DNA from 4 places in the Colwellia sp. BRX10-4 genome. Region 3 is predicted to be linked to each of the others. Evidence: predicted binding sites of a transcription regulator. Region 3 holds the regulator's gene; each other region holds the start of a gene.
The links. Region 3 encodes sigma-54, which starts transcription at its own class of promoters, with help from an activator protein. Its sites were predicted from a motif close to GTTGGCACGNNNNTNGNNT; they were not measured.
Positions count from the first base shown of each region.

Region 1 (3,208 bases), on a different contig from region 3:
ACCATCAAAAATATCGAGATCGAGGTCGTTAGCATACTCCCCATGGACACCTTTCATAAAATCATTCATTCGAAAAACTGAATATACCCAACCAACAATGTTCTCCCGACGTTCAGTAATTAATGTATGAGGCTTATCCCTTTCGTAAATCGGTAGGTACATTAAAAACCCAGCCTGTTCATTCGTTCCAGATTCTTGAACTAATCTAACTTTACCAGACAGTGATATTTTGTCATTATCAATAGCATTTTGCATAGCTCTCTTACGCACTTCTTCAGAGAACATATCATATCCAAACGCCCACAAATTACGATCTGAAAAAGGTTCAAGATAAATGATTGATGAGTAAACCTCACGCTTACCTTCAGGGTAGATTGAATAGTCTGGGAACCCTTCTCTGCGGATTGTATCTATATGATTATTTTTTGATACCGATGGGATCAAAATAGAAAAGCCAACTCCCTGTATTCCCGGAAAATGTTCCTCCAGATTAAGTGAAGAAGTGTAACGTTTGAATTGATCACGTGAGACACTCGTTGATGCCTTGAATAAGCCCCCGATTCCGCGTAGTGATTCTTTATAAAACGCTACTCGATTTTCAATACGCTTAATGGCCTCTCTCACTCGGAAATCGAAATAAATTTGAACATTTTTCTCAGTAGCAGCCTGAGTAGAATAGAATGCTATATAGGTAATTGTTAAGCTGCTGATTAATATAAGCAATGATAAAAAAAATGATTTTGAATATATTTTAAAGCTTGCAATCAAATGTAACGTTCCTTTGTGAGAGACTTGTATGCGCCTGATATCCTTTCTCTTCGAAATAATATGAGGGGTATGCAGTGTCGAGTAATTTGATATTAGTTTACTTGTAATTGATATTCCATCCTAATTACTGAAATGGTAAATTTAATTGGTTATCATCAATAAAAAGGTATTCCATCTATGAAGAACGCCGGCCATCAGAAAACCGCTAGCATAATTTGATTTTTCGTCCATGTCCGCCTCAACCAAAACATACAACTATCTTCAGTATAAATTATCAAATGCTAACATCTTCAATATGGCAAAAATTAGCGTTGCAAGATGAATTTACAAGGACAACAATGAGCAGGCAGCAAGCAGCAGCTATAGCGGTGTTGTAGCTTCCACAATGTGCATTAAGAAAGTCTTAGCAGTAGAACATCATTATGCTGGTGAAAGTAATTATCAAAGGTTCACTAATGCCACAAAGTTACCATAGTCATTAGTGATATTTATCAAGTCTACTATCTCCAAAGTGCCAAAAACAGATGTGAATTGCGCGTTTAAAGCTATTTTTATTTAATGACTCAGCTTCTTAGATTAACTCTTAATTTATCTTTATCTTTATCATTATTTAATAAACACATATTTGCAGAGTTTAACTATGCAGGAAAAAATTTAGAAATAAACTCGAACCCACATATGGGCCTATCTAGAAGTATGTATCCAGTGTAATTAGCGTCATTTTTTATCTGTCGATATAAATTTTAACATGGAGCATAAACAAAATTCCAAAATTAATTCTCAAGTTGCCGTGAATTCTCAACTTAAGTGGCGGTGATCATTAAATCATGCACCAATTACTGTCATTGATAAAATTTCATGCACCAATAAAGTGCTTGTTAACAGCATTTTTTTAATTGTTTATTTTAACCTTATGAATAATAAGTATTTTAGTCTTTGGCATAACATTTGTATTGTTATGTACAAATCATAAATAAGGCTAAACATAATGAAAATGGTTAACGCAATAATAAAACCTTTCAAACTGGATGATGTCAGAGAAGCAATTTCTGAAATAGGTGTTGAAGGATTAACTGTCAGTGAGGTAAAAGGTTTTGGACGACAAAAAGGTCATACCGAACTGTATCGTGGTGCTGAGTATCAAGTGGACTTTTTACCGAAAGTGAAACTTGAAATTGCTGTCAATGATGATGTTGTTGAACGCTTAGTCAAAGCAATTACCGAGTCGGCGCACACAGGTAAAATTGGCGATGGTAAAATATTTGTCTATGACTTACAGCAAGCTGTACGTATTCGTACTGGTGAGCAAGATGTTGAAGCTATTTAAGGGGTAAATCATGGAACAAAATATTTTTCAATTACAATACGCAATGGACACTTTCTATTTCTTGATATGTGGTGCTCTTGTTATGTGGATGGCCGCGGGTTTCTCTATGTTAGAAGCCGGTTTAGTGCGTGCAAAAAATACTACAGAAATTTTGACTAAAAACGTCGCGCTTTATGCTATTGCTTGCATGATGTATTTGGCCTGCGGTTACGAAATTATGTACGGTGGTGGTTTCTTCTTATCTGGCATCGAAACAGTCGATGCTGATGCGGTATTAAAAGAATTTTCTGGCCGTGAAGATGGTTTTAATGGCGGAGCTATATACTCCAAAGCGTCTGACTTCTTCTTTCAAGTGGTCTTTGTTGCAACAGCGATGTCGATTGTTTCTGGTGCCGTCGCTGAACGCATGAAATTATGGGCATTCCTTATTTTTACCGTTGTGTTAACCGCCGTTATTTATCCACTAGAAGGTAGCTGGACTTGGGGCGGTAATGCTGTCTTTGGTTTGTACACCCTAGGTGACTTAGGTTTTTCTGATTTTGCTGGCTCGGGTATTGTCCACATGGCAGGTGCATCAGCAGCATTAGCCGGTGTCTTGCTACTTGGCGCACGTAAGGGTAAATATGGAGCAGATGGTCGTATTAATGCCATTCCAGGTGCTAACTTACCTATGGCGACATTAGGCACGTTTATTTTATGGATGGGTTGGTTTGGCTTTAACGGTGGTTCAGTTTTAAAGCTTGCTGATATCAACAGTTCACATTCAGTTGCTATGGTCTTTTTAAATACCAATGCAGCGGCCGCTGGTGGCGCTATCGCCGCGTTAATTTTTGCTAAATTACTATTTAAAAAAGCAGATTTAACCATGACATTAAACGGAGCATTAGCGGGATTAGTCGCTATTACTGCTGAGCCTTCAACACCCACAGCATTGCAAGCAACCTTGTTTGGTATGGTCGCTGGTATCATCGTTGTCTTGTCAGTGGTTGGTTTAGATAAACTGAAAATAGATGATCCAGTAGGTGCTATCTCAGTACACGGTGTCGTTGGTTTGTTTGGTTTACTGCTTGTTCCTCTTACTAACCCTGCTTCAAGCTTTAGTGGACAATTAAT
Region 1 is NZ_JACGVZ010000010.1:101,369-104,576, forward strand. Features, by position in the region: gene H4J67_RS20290 (CHASE domain-containing protein) at 1-768, opposite strand, end outside; gene H4J67_RS10140 (P-II family nitrogen regulator) at 1,757-2,095, shown strand; gene H4J67_RS10145 (ammonium transporter) at 2,106-3,208, shown strand, end outside.
Region 1: the regulator sigma-54 is predicted to act here: its motif matches at 1,704-1,722, upstream of H4J67_RS10140 (P-II family nitrogen regulator).

Region 2 (3,208 bases), on a different contig from region 3:
TATAAAGATAAAAATGGTAAAAAAGTCACCAAAAAACTTGTTGATGAATCTGTCTATCCATTATTAAACATCATCATTAAAGATCAAAAAACAAATGATGAACTTGTCCAGCGCTGTGTTTTTATGATGTTGAATGAAGCTGCTAGGTGTTTAGATGAAGGTATTATTCGTAATGCTAGAGACGGTGATATCGGCGCTATCTTCGGTATCGGATTCCCACCATTTTTAGGTGGACCATTCCATTATATCGATACGTTAGGTGCAGAGGTAATTGTTAATAAGTTGAACCTGTGGAGCACTGAACTAGGCGAACGATTCAAGCCTTGTCAGGCATTAATTACCATGGCTGAAACCGGTAATAAATATTATCAGTAACAGGCAATGTTATGCCACCTCGGTGGCAATTTAACGAAAAAGAGGCCATTTAATGCCTCTTTTTTTATGCTTTTTACCCTTTAAAAATAAGTTGAATAAATACTCTAAATTAGTTATATTTTGCTTATAAAGTTTTAGCCATTCTTTTAGTCAGTTTAGCGGTAAATATTATGTTGTTATTTTTAGCGGTTGTCAGTGTTGTTTGTTCGATGTTCTTTTACTGCCAGGCATTACGAAGTGGTTTAGGTTTGAAACGTTGGGCCTGTGCAGGATTAGTTTTTGGGCCTTTCATTTGGCCAATGTTCTGTATGAAGAAACGAATGGAAATGAATAAGATGTTTGGCTTTAATACACTAATTTTAAAAGCTTAGAAGTTTTTAAAATTAATTTTTCTTTATCACTCTAGATAAAATAAGACAGCTACATTCCTTGTAGCAAACAGTGCCTTTCTTCAAACTAACCATTGATAATAGTGGTTCAATGATTATTACTTCCACCACTTACTGGCTGGCATTTCTTTAATTTCAATGCTAGCAGCAATAGGGTTTGCTTTAGTTGTTACAAATAGAGCTTTAAATAAGTTGATCATCTTGGACCCCTAGATACGAACGCCATTTAGATTACGACCTGTTAATTCCACATCAGATCTTGAATCATTGATGCGAACACCATTAAGATTACGACCTGTTAATTCAACATCCGATTTTGAATTATTGATGCGAACACCATTAAGATTACGACCTGTTAATTCAACATCCGATTTTGAATTATTGATGCGAACACCATTAAGATTACGACCTGTTAATTCAACATCTGATGTTGAATTATTGATGCGAACACCATTAAGGTTACGCCCTGTTTCAATCATATTTAATGAGTTGGTTTCTATAACAGGTAATGGTGAAACTGACATTGTCATTGATAAAATAAGTGAGCTAAGCATTCATATTTCCTTCATTAGTTTTTATTAATTTCATGAATGTTAAAGCATAGAGTGTGCCAAGAATTAAGAGCCTTACTTAATAAGGCTTTTAAAGGGGGGGGGGTAGTGTGATCGTATTTTTGTCAAAACTTTGTCAAAGGTAGTGCCGTTGTTTAGTCACTTTATTTACAAAGTGACATTAACGTGACGTTTTGCCAAAATCAGTCGATTTGTTAGTTATTTGGTGCGAGAGGAGATATTTCTGAAAGTGATTTTCTGGTAAGGGTTTACTATATAAATACCCCTGTAATTGCTCACAGCGTAAACCAGAGAGGAAGTTGAGCTGTTGATTGGTCTCAACTCCCTCTGCGACTACTTGCATGCCTAAGTTGTGCGCAATTGTCACTATAGTAGCAACCATGTTACGTCCTTGCTCAGACTCTTCAATATCATCAACAAAAGCTTTATCTATTTTTAAGGTATTAAGCGGAAACTTCTTTAAATAAGCGAGCGATGAGTAGCCAGTACCAAAATCATCTAACGACAAGTGAATACCCATAGCTCGAATTTGCAACATAATATCAATGGCTTTTTGGGGTGAGTCCATTACCGTACCTTCCGTTATTTCTAATTCAAGGTACTTAGCCGGTAATTGACTTTCTTTGAGAATGTCAGCAATCATGCCAACCAAATTAGGCTGGGTAAATTGCACCGCTGATAAATTGACCGCTACCCGACCACTAAATAGCCCGGCATCAACCCATTTTTTAGTTGCAAAACATGACTTTCTTAAAACCACTTCGCCAATGTCAATTATTTGGCCTGTTTCTTCCGAAATAGGGATAAAAGTTATTGGGCTAATGATGCCTTTTTTAGGGGTTTCGAAACGCACTAAGGCTTCCATACCGGCCACTTTACCGGTAGAAATTTCAATCTTAGGTTGATAGAAGACTGAGAAGGAATCTTCTTTTAAACCATGGCGTATTAAGCTTTCTACTTGTAAACGCTTAACAGCAGCTTTGTTCATCGAGTCACTAAAGAACTGATACTTATTACCACCATTATTTTTAGCATGGTACATGGCCGTATCTGCGTTTTTAAGAAGCTCTTGTGGTGATATACCATCTTCAGGATAAAGTACAATACCTAAGCTACTAAAAAGAACCACTTCTTGATTTCTCAGTTTCAGTGGCTGGGCAATGGTCGTTAGCACATCTTTAGCAATACTGGTGATTGTATGGATATCGTTGGTGTTTTCAATAATAATACTAAATTCGTCACCACCTAAGCGGTAAACCGTATCTTGCTTTCTGCCAACAGCTTGCATTCTCTTTGCTACTTGGCATAGAAGTACGTCTCCTACTTCGTGTCCCATAGAGTCATTAATCTTTTTAAAATTATCTAAATCAAAAACCAGTAGAGCATGAGGGGCTTTTTTATTAACTAGCAGAGTTAAATTAGCTTGAAAATATGAACGATTAGGAAGGCCTGTTAAGGTATCACTATTGGCGAGTTTTCGCAGTTCTGCTTCAGTTTCTTTGCGTTTAGTTATATCAGAAAACACACCAACAAAATGAGAAATACTTTTATTCTCATCAAGTATCACATCGATATTTAGGTCGGTTAAATACTCTTCGCCATTATCACGTTTACTTTCGATTTCATCGTGCCAACTTCCTTTGGTTATTAAGTGCTTTTTTACATCTTTGGTGAAACTTTTTGGGTATTGGGCAAAATCTAACGTTATACCAAGCATCTCTTTACGCGTTTTTTGGGTGATGCGTTGGTAAGATTTATTGACATCAACAATATTAAAAGCACGATCGTATATAACAACCGCATCAGAAATATTTTCAATACACTTGGCAAATAACTTTAAACGTTCGTCAGCTTTTTTTATGCGACTTATAT
Region 2 is NZ_JACGVZ010000009.1:8,465-11,672, forward strand. Features, by position in the region: gene fadJ (fatty acid oxidation complex subunit alpha FadJ) at 1-375, shown strand, start outside; gene H4J67_RS09065 (hypothetical protein) at 546-746, shown strand; gene H4J67_RS09070 (DUF4097 family beta strand repeat-containing protein) at 974-1,318, opposite strand; gene H4J67_RS09075 (EAL domain-containing protein) at 1,497-3,208, opposite strand, start outside.
Region 2: the regulator sigma-54 is predicted to act here: its motif matches at 1,361-1,379, upstream of H4J67_RS09070 (DUF4097 family beta strand repeat-containing protein).

Region 3 (3,208 bases):
TAATCATTAATAACGGTATGTGCTAATGCAGGCAATAAATTTACCGGAATATTATCGACACAGTAGTAGCCTAAATCTTCGAGTACACGTAAGGCGACACTTTTACCTGACCCTGAGCGACCACTGACTATCAAGAGTTTCATTTGAGTTTTCCTGGGTTATTATTAGATTTTATTAACGTTGAGCATGCTTTATTATAGTAAAAAGCTCTTGCGAATCTTTGCATTTTCTTATTTGCTTTGCGAATTGTTTAGTACTAAATATTTGCGCAATACTTTGTAAGGTATCTAAATGTTGTTGGCAGTTTTCTTCGGGTACAAATAACGCAATAATAATATCGACAGCACGGTTGTCTATCGCATCAAATTCAACGGCTTGTTCACTGGTCAGCAATACAGCAATAACTTGTGACGTGTTAGTTAATCGACCATGAGGAATCGCAATGCCATTTCCTATACCGGTAGATCCAACTTTTTCACGCGCCATTAAGCTTTCGAATAATTGATGAGTATCAATATTGTCGAATTTTTTTGCCGCAGTTGTGCTAATTATTTCAAGGAGTTTTTTTTTGCTTGTACCCTTAATTGCACACAGGGTGCAATCAAGGGTAAGGATATCTTGCAACTTCATTATACTACTTAGATTCTTTGGTGAGTGAACAGGCGATAAACAGCATTAATGCTGATTCGTTTTACCTTTGTACTTTAATATTTGCCGGTCAAGCTTAACAACAAGACTATCAATAGAGGCATACATGTCAGCATTTTCAGCTTTTGCATGTAAATCAGAGCCACTAACGTGAACAGTCGCTTCAGCAATTTGATTTGATTTTTCAACGGTGAGAACAACATGTACATTATTGATATGATCAAAATGTCGGCTTAATTTTGTCATCTTAGTCGTGACGTTTTCTCGTAAAGCTTCGGTAATGTCAACATGGTGGCCAGAAAGATTAATTTGCATAAGCTTAATTCCTCATCTTTTCGTTAAAGTAAACTTTTTCGTTGGTTAGAAGGTGGAATAGAAAGTGACTCTCGATATTTTGCTATGGTACGTCGAGCTACATTTATCCCTTGGTCGGCTAATAAATCAGCCATTTTACTATCACTAAGTGGTTTTGCTGGGATTTCGGCGGCAACAAATTTTTTGATTAGTGCACGAATAGCTGTTGATGAGCATTCGCCACCGCTTTCGGTGCCAACATGGCTTGAGAAGAAAAACTTCAGTTCGAAAATTCCACGTGGCGTATGCATGTACTTTTGTGTTGTCACTCGTGAAATGGTTGATTCATGCATATCGACAGCTTCGGCAATATCATTTAAAACCATTGGACGCATGGCTTCATTACCATGTTCAAAAAAGCCAATTTGACGTTGCACAATACAGTTTGACACTTTTAATAAAGTATCATTACGGCTTTCTAAGCTTTTAATAAACCATTTAGCTTCTTGTAAATTTGAGCGAATAAATTGTGTGTCCGCTGTCGACTTCATCGAACGTGACATCGAAGCATATTGCTGATTCACCGAAAGTTTTGGCGCAGTATCAGGGTTTAATTCGACCACCCAACGGCCATTTTTCTTTTCAACAGACACATCAGGAATAACGTACTGGTCGTCACTCTTCATCACACTATCGCCGGGTCTAGGGTCAAGTGATTGAATAAGACGTACCACTTCGCGCAGTTGGTCTTCTTTCAGTCGAGTTTTACGCATTAATGTACGATAGTCTCGGCTACCCAGCAGATTAATATGGTCACGCAAAACTAACTTACTTTCTGCTAGCCAAGGTGTAGCTGGGTCAAATTGATTAAGTTGAATGATTAAACATTCTGAAATTGAACGAGCAGCGACGCCGACAGGATCAAAGAGGTTAATACGTTTTAGTACCACCTCTATTTCATCAAGCTCTACTCCTTCAATGGCAACACTTTCTAAAATGTCTTCACTAGATACCGTTAAGTAACCGGCGTCATCAACCGCATCAATAATTGCTGTCGCTATAGTGCGGTCTGTTTCGGTAAAAGGGCTTAATTCCATTTGCCAGCGCAAATGATCTTGAATAGAGTCTTGGGTCTCGCCTTGGTAAGTATAATCTTCTGAAGAGGGGCCTGAACTTGAACTTGCTGCACCAGCTGTGTAGTTATCATCCCAAGTGGTATCCATGTTTAATTCTTCAGGGATATCGTTTTTGTCCATGGCTTCAGTAGTGGTGATTTCATCAATGGTAGGCGTAGCGTCTTCGCTACCATCAGAAGCCGGGGCTTCTTTAACATCACCAGTACCGGCAGTGTGAGCTTCTTCAAGGTTGTCAGTACTTTTATCTTCGGGATTATTTGAAGACTCATCCATTTCTAATAATGGATTGCTTTCTAAGGCTTCTTGAATTTCTTGTTGAAGCTCTAACGTAGACAGTTGCAGCAATTTGATTGCTTGCTGCAATTGTGGCGTCATGGTTAATTGTTGTCCTATGCGGAGTTGTAGAGTAGGGCGCATTTAGGTCATTAACTTCCTATTATTTTTAATGGGATATTTTCGTTTTTTTCATACGAAGATATTATTCACTTACTGACTACTATAGCGTGAATTGTTCACCAAGGTATACATCTCTTACATGTTGATTTGCAAGAATTTGATCTGCAGTACCTTCTGCAATAAGTTCACCATGACTAACAATATACGCATGTTCACATACATCGAGAGTTTCACGTACATTGTGATCAGTGATCAACACACCAATGCCACGTTCTTTTAAGTGTAGAATAATTTTTTTAATATCACCTACTGAAATTGGGTCAACACCAGCAAAAGGTTCATCTAATAAAATAAATTTTGGTTCAGCAGCTAAAGCGCGGGCAATTTCTACTCGGCGGCGTTCACCACCCGATAAGCTCATGCCTAAATTATCTTTGATATGACCTATGTTGAATTCTTCAACAAGATGTTCTAATTTTTCTTCACGTTCAGCATCTGATAATTCTTTTCGTGTTTGTAAAATAGCCATAATATTATCGTAAACACTGAGTTTTCGAAAAATAGAGGCTTCTTGTGGTAAATATCCGATGCCTTTTCTAGCACGCTCATGCATAGGCGCTAACGTCAGGTTTTCGTCATTTAAAATAATATCGCCACTATCACTTTCAACCAAACCAACGATCATATAAAAAGAAGTTGTTTTTCCGGCACCATTTGGGCCCAGTAAACCGACT
Region 3 is NZ_JACGVZ010000001.1:23,521-26,728, forward strand. Features, by position in the region: gene rapZ (RNase adapter RapZ) at 1-143, opposite strand, end outside; gene ptsN (PTS IIA-like nitrogen regulatory protein PtsN) at 175-630, opposite strand; gene hpf (ribosome hibernation-promoting factor, HPF/YfiA family) at 676-963, opposite strand; gene H4J67_RS00140 (RNA polymerase factor sigma-54) at 987-2,495, opposite strand; gene lptB (LPS export ABC transporter ATP-binding protein) at 2,575-3,208, opposite strand, start outside.

Region 4 (3,208 bases), on a different contig from region 3:
GCGCCAATTCCCACTAATTGAACACTAACCTGCTCTAACATCGTGGTGATACCCTCTGCATAACCATAGCCACTAAAAGCGCCTAGCTCTGTAGAAGAAAACACACCCGCTAATAAAGTGCCTAAAATACCCCCAACACCATGCACGGGAAAGACATCTAAAGAATCGTCAATTTTTAACTTTTGTTTAATATAGACCGTTGAATAAAAACAAATAAAACCCGCAGAAATCCCTATAACGAGCGCGCCACCTGGGCCAACAAAACCGGATGCAGGTGTTATTGTCCCTAAGCCGGCAACCATGCCCGTTACAGCGCCTAAGACACTCGCTTTACCAAATTTTTTCCATTCAATAGCAGCCCAAGTCAGTGCACCTGCTGAAGCGGATAAATGCGTGACTAACATGGCCATTGCTGCGTCACCATTGGCGGCTAAGGCACTACCACCATTAAAACCAAACCAACCGACCCAAAGCAAACCTGCTCCCGTAATAGTCATGGTTAAGTTATGTGGCAACATAGGCGTTCGAGGGAAACCATATCGAGGGCCTAAAACAACAGCAGCAACCAATGCAGCAACACCACAGGTAATATGCACCACAATACCACCGGCAAAATCATAAATGCCCATTTGGCCTAACCAACCCCCGCCCCAAACCCAATGAGTTACCGGAGCATAAACCGCTAGCAACCATAAGCCACTAAAGATTAAGACTGCAGAAAACTTCATTCTTTCTGCATAAGCGCCAATAATAAGTGCTGGAGTAATAACCGCAAACGTCATTTGAAATAAAGCAAACAAGCTTTCTGGAATATCACCAACAAGGGTTTCTTTGGTTATTCCCATCATAAGTACTTTGCTAAAATCACCTATCCACGCATTACCTTCACCAAAGGCTAAGCTATAACCGACCACAAACCAAAGTATCGAAGAAAGAGCAGCAATTGAAAAACACTGCATAAGAATAGAAAGAATATTTTTACGTCGAACTAATCCACCGTAAAATAAAGCGAGTCCGGGTAAGGTCATCATTAGGACTAGAGCCGTAGATGTGAGGATCCACGCCGTATTCGCGCCGTTCAATTCGTCATTGCTGGCAAAACTCGGCAAGGCGACCACGGACAAAAGTAAAACAAAAAGTGTTAATACTTTATTCATCGTTACGCTTGAGTGTAACCGTTTAAATAGCTTCATTATCTGTTTCACCTGTTCTGATCCTAACAATACGTTCGATGTTAGTGACAAATATCTTACCGTCACCTATTTTTCCTGTTTGCGCTGTTTCTAGAATAGTGTCGATAACACGCTCAACCATTTCATCCTTAACAGCGAGCTCAAGTTTCATTTTTGGTAAAAAATCGACAACATATTCGGCACCACGATAAAGTTCGGTATGACCTTTTTGACGCCCAAAACCATTAACTTCGCTTAACGTTAATCCTTCTAGGCCTATCTCGCTGAGTGCTTCACGAACATCATCGAGTTTAAAAGGTTTGATTATTGCGGTTATCAACTTCATTTGTTCACCTTTAGTGCATATTATTTAAGATTGTTTATATAAATTTATTCAAGCACCATTTGTGCCCAAAGAGACAATCAATTAAAAAACATGAAGTTAAAAAACAATAATGAATATCACATCGCTCAAATGCACCAAGATATTGCACAAAAGCACAACCCAAACACCACATTGGTGCGCAAATTACGACCATTAGTCAGGTTTTATATTTTAAACAAGGTGTAAAGGGCAAAATTAAAGGGTTAGTATTAGCAAAGGTTAGAGATGATAAATAGCGCACAAAAAAAAACCCTACGGGTGTAGGGCTTTTAAGCAGAGACAATAACAACTTAATCGATTAGCTGATACTGCTCGCGTAAAATATCAATAATTTCAGCTTTAGGGTTAGCAGTCAAAACAATTTTTTGACCGGTAATTTTCTCAGCGATCGCTGTGTATGTTTGCGATACATCCATTAACACGGATGCCGGTAACTCATTGTTACGAGCTAAAGCTAAGCGCTCGTCCATGCGATTTTTATTTAATAAAATATCAGCATCAGGGAAATGTGCTAAAAGTAATTGGCGGAAACCTTCTTTCGAGTTTTCAACCACTTTACCGGCACGATATTGCTCGCCATCCCAAATACGTGAAGAATCAGGCGTACCCACTTCGTCCATATAAATTAACTTGTCGTTGCCCGCTTTATCTTTTACATAGCCAAATTCAAATTTAGTATCTACAAAGATTTGATCAAGCTTTGCCAACGCATCAGAAATAACGTCAAAACCTTCCGTTAATAATTTTTCGTATAAAGTAATATCATCAGGCGTCTTAAAATTAAAGGCTTCAAAATTATCTTCAATATTTTTGCGAGTAATATTAACATCATCAATCGCAGGAACGTCCGGAATGCCTTCTAAAATACCTTTTGTTGAAGGTGTTTGTAGAAGTTCAGGTAGCTTTGAATCTTTCAATAATCCTTCAGCTAATTCGATACCACAAAATTCACGTTCACCTTTTACGTATGAACGCCACATAGAACCAGTAATATACTGACGACAGATAGCTTCAATCATTACAGGTTTAGCTTTTTGTACGATCCAAACAAACGGATGTGGAATATCAAGAATATGACTATCGGCTAGACCTTGATCTTTAAATAATTTAAACCAATGATTTGATATAGCATTCAGTGATGCACCTTTTCCAGGTACACCTTGCATACCACCTTCGCCTTGCCAAATACATTCAAAAGCAGAAATACGATCACTAATAACCATAATGGCTAAAGGTGTGTCGTCGGCAACATCATAGCCTTTCTCTTGAATTAGTCGCTTACTATCCGCGTCGGTTAACCAATAAACACTGCGCACTTTACCGCTGTGAACTGGTGCATCGGTACGAATAGGTAAATCATTATTTACCGCTAAAATTTGATCTGCAAGACTCATCGGTTTAAACCTTAATTATCAAGTTAATATTAATTGTAGCGAATAATATCTTTGCGCGTTATCCCAAAAGATAAAATAGTATTCGGTATAATTAATAAAAACATTTTAATACATTATAACCAAGGTGTTTAGTTTAATTTCCAAAGTAAAGAACGGAGCTAATAACTATTAGTAAGTACTTTAAAACGCAGAAAGTGAGCTAAAGAACAAGTTAGTATGATTAAAAAAAGAAAAGGACGCCTAATGGCGTCCTTATC
Region 4 is NZ_JACGVZ010000012.1:25,519-28,726, reverse strand. Features, by position in the region: gene H4J67_RS11020 (ammonium transporter) at 1-1,157, opposite strand, end outside; gene H4J67_RS11015 (P-II family nitrogen regulator) at 1,180-1,518, opposite strand; gene H4J67_RS11010 (phosphoribosylaminoimidazolesuccinocarboxamide synthase) at 1,848-2,951, opposite strand.
Region 4: the regulator sigma-54 is predicted to act here: its motif matches at 1,569-1,587, upstream of H4J67_RS11015 (P-II family nitrogen regulator).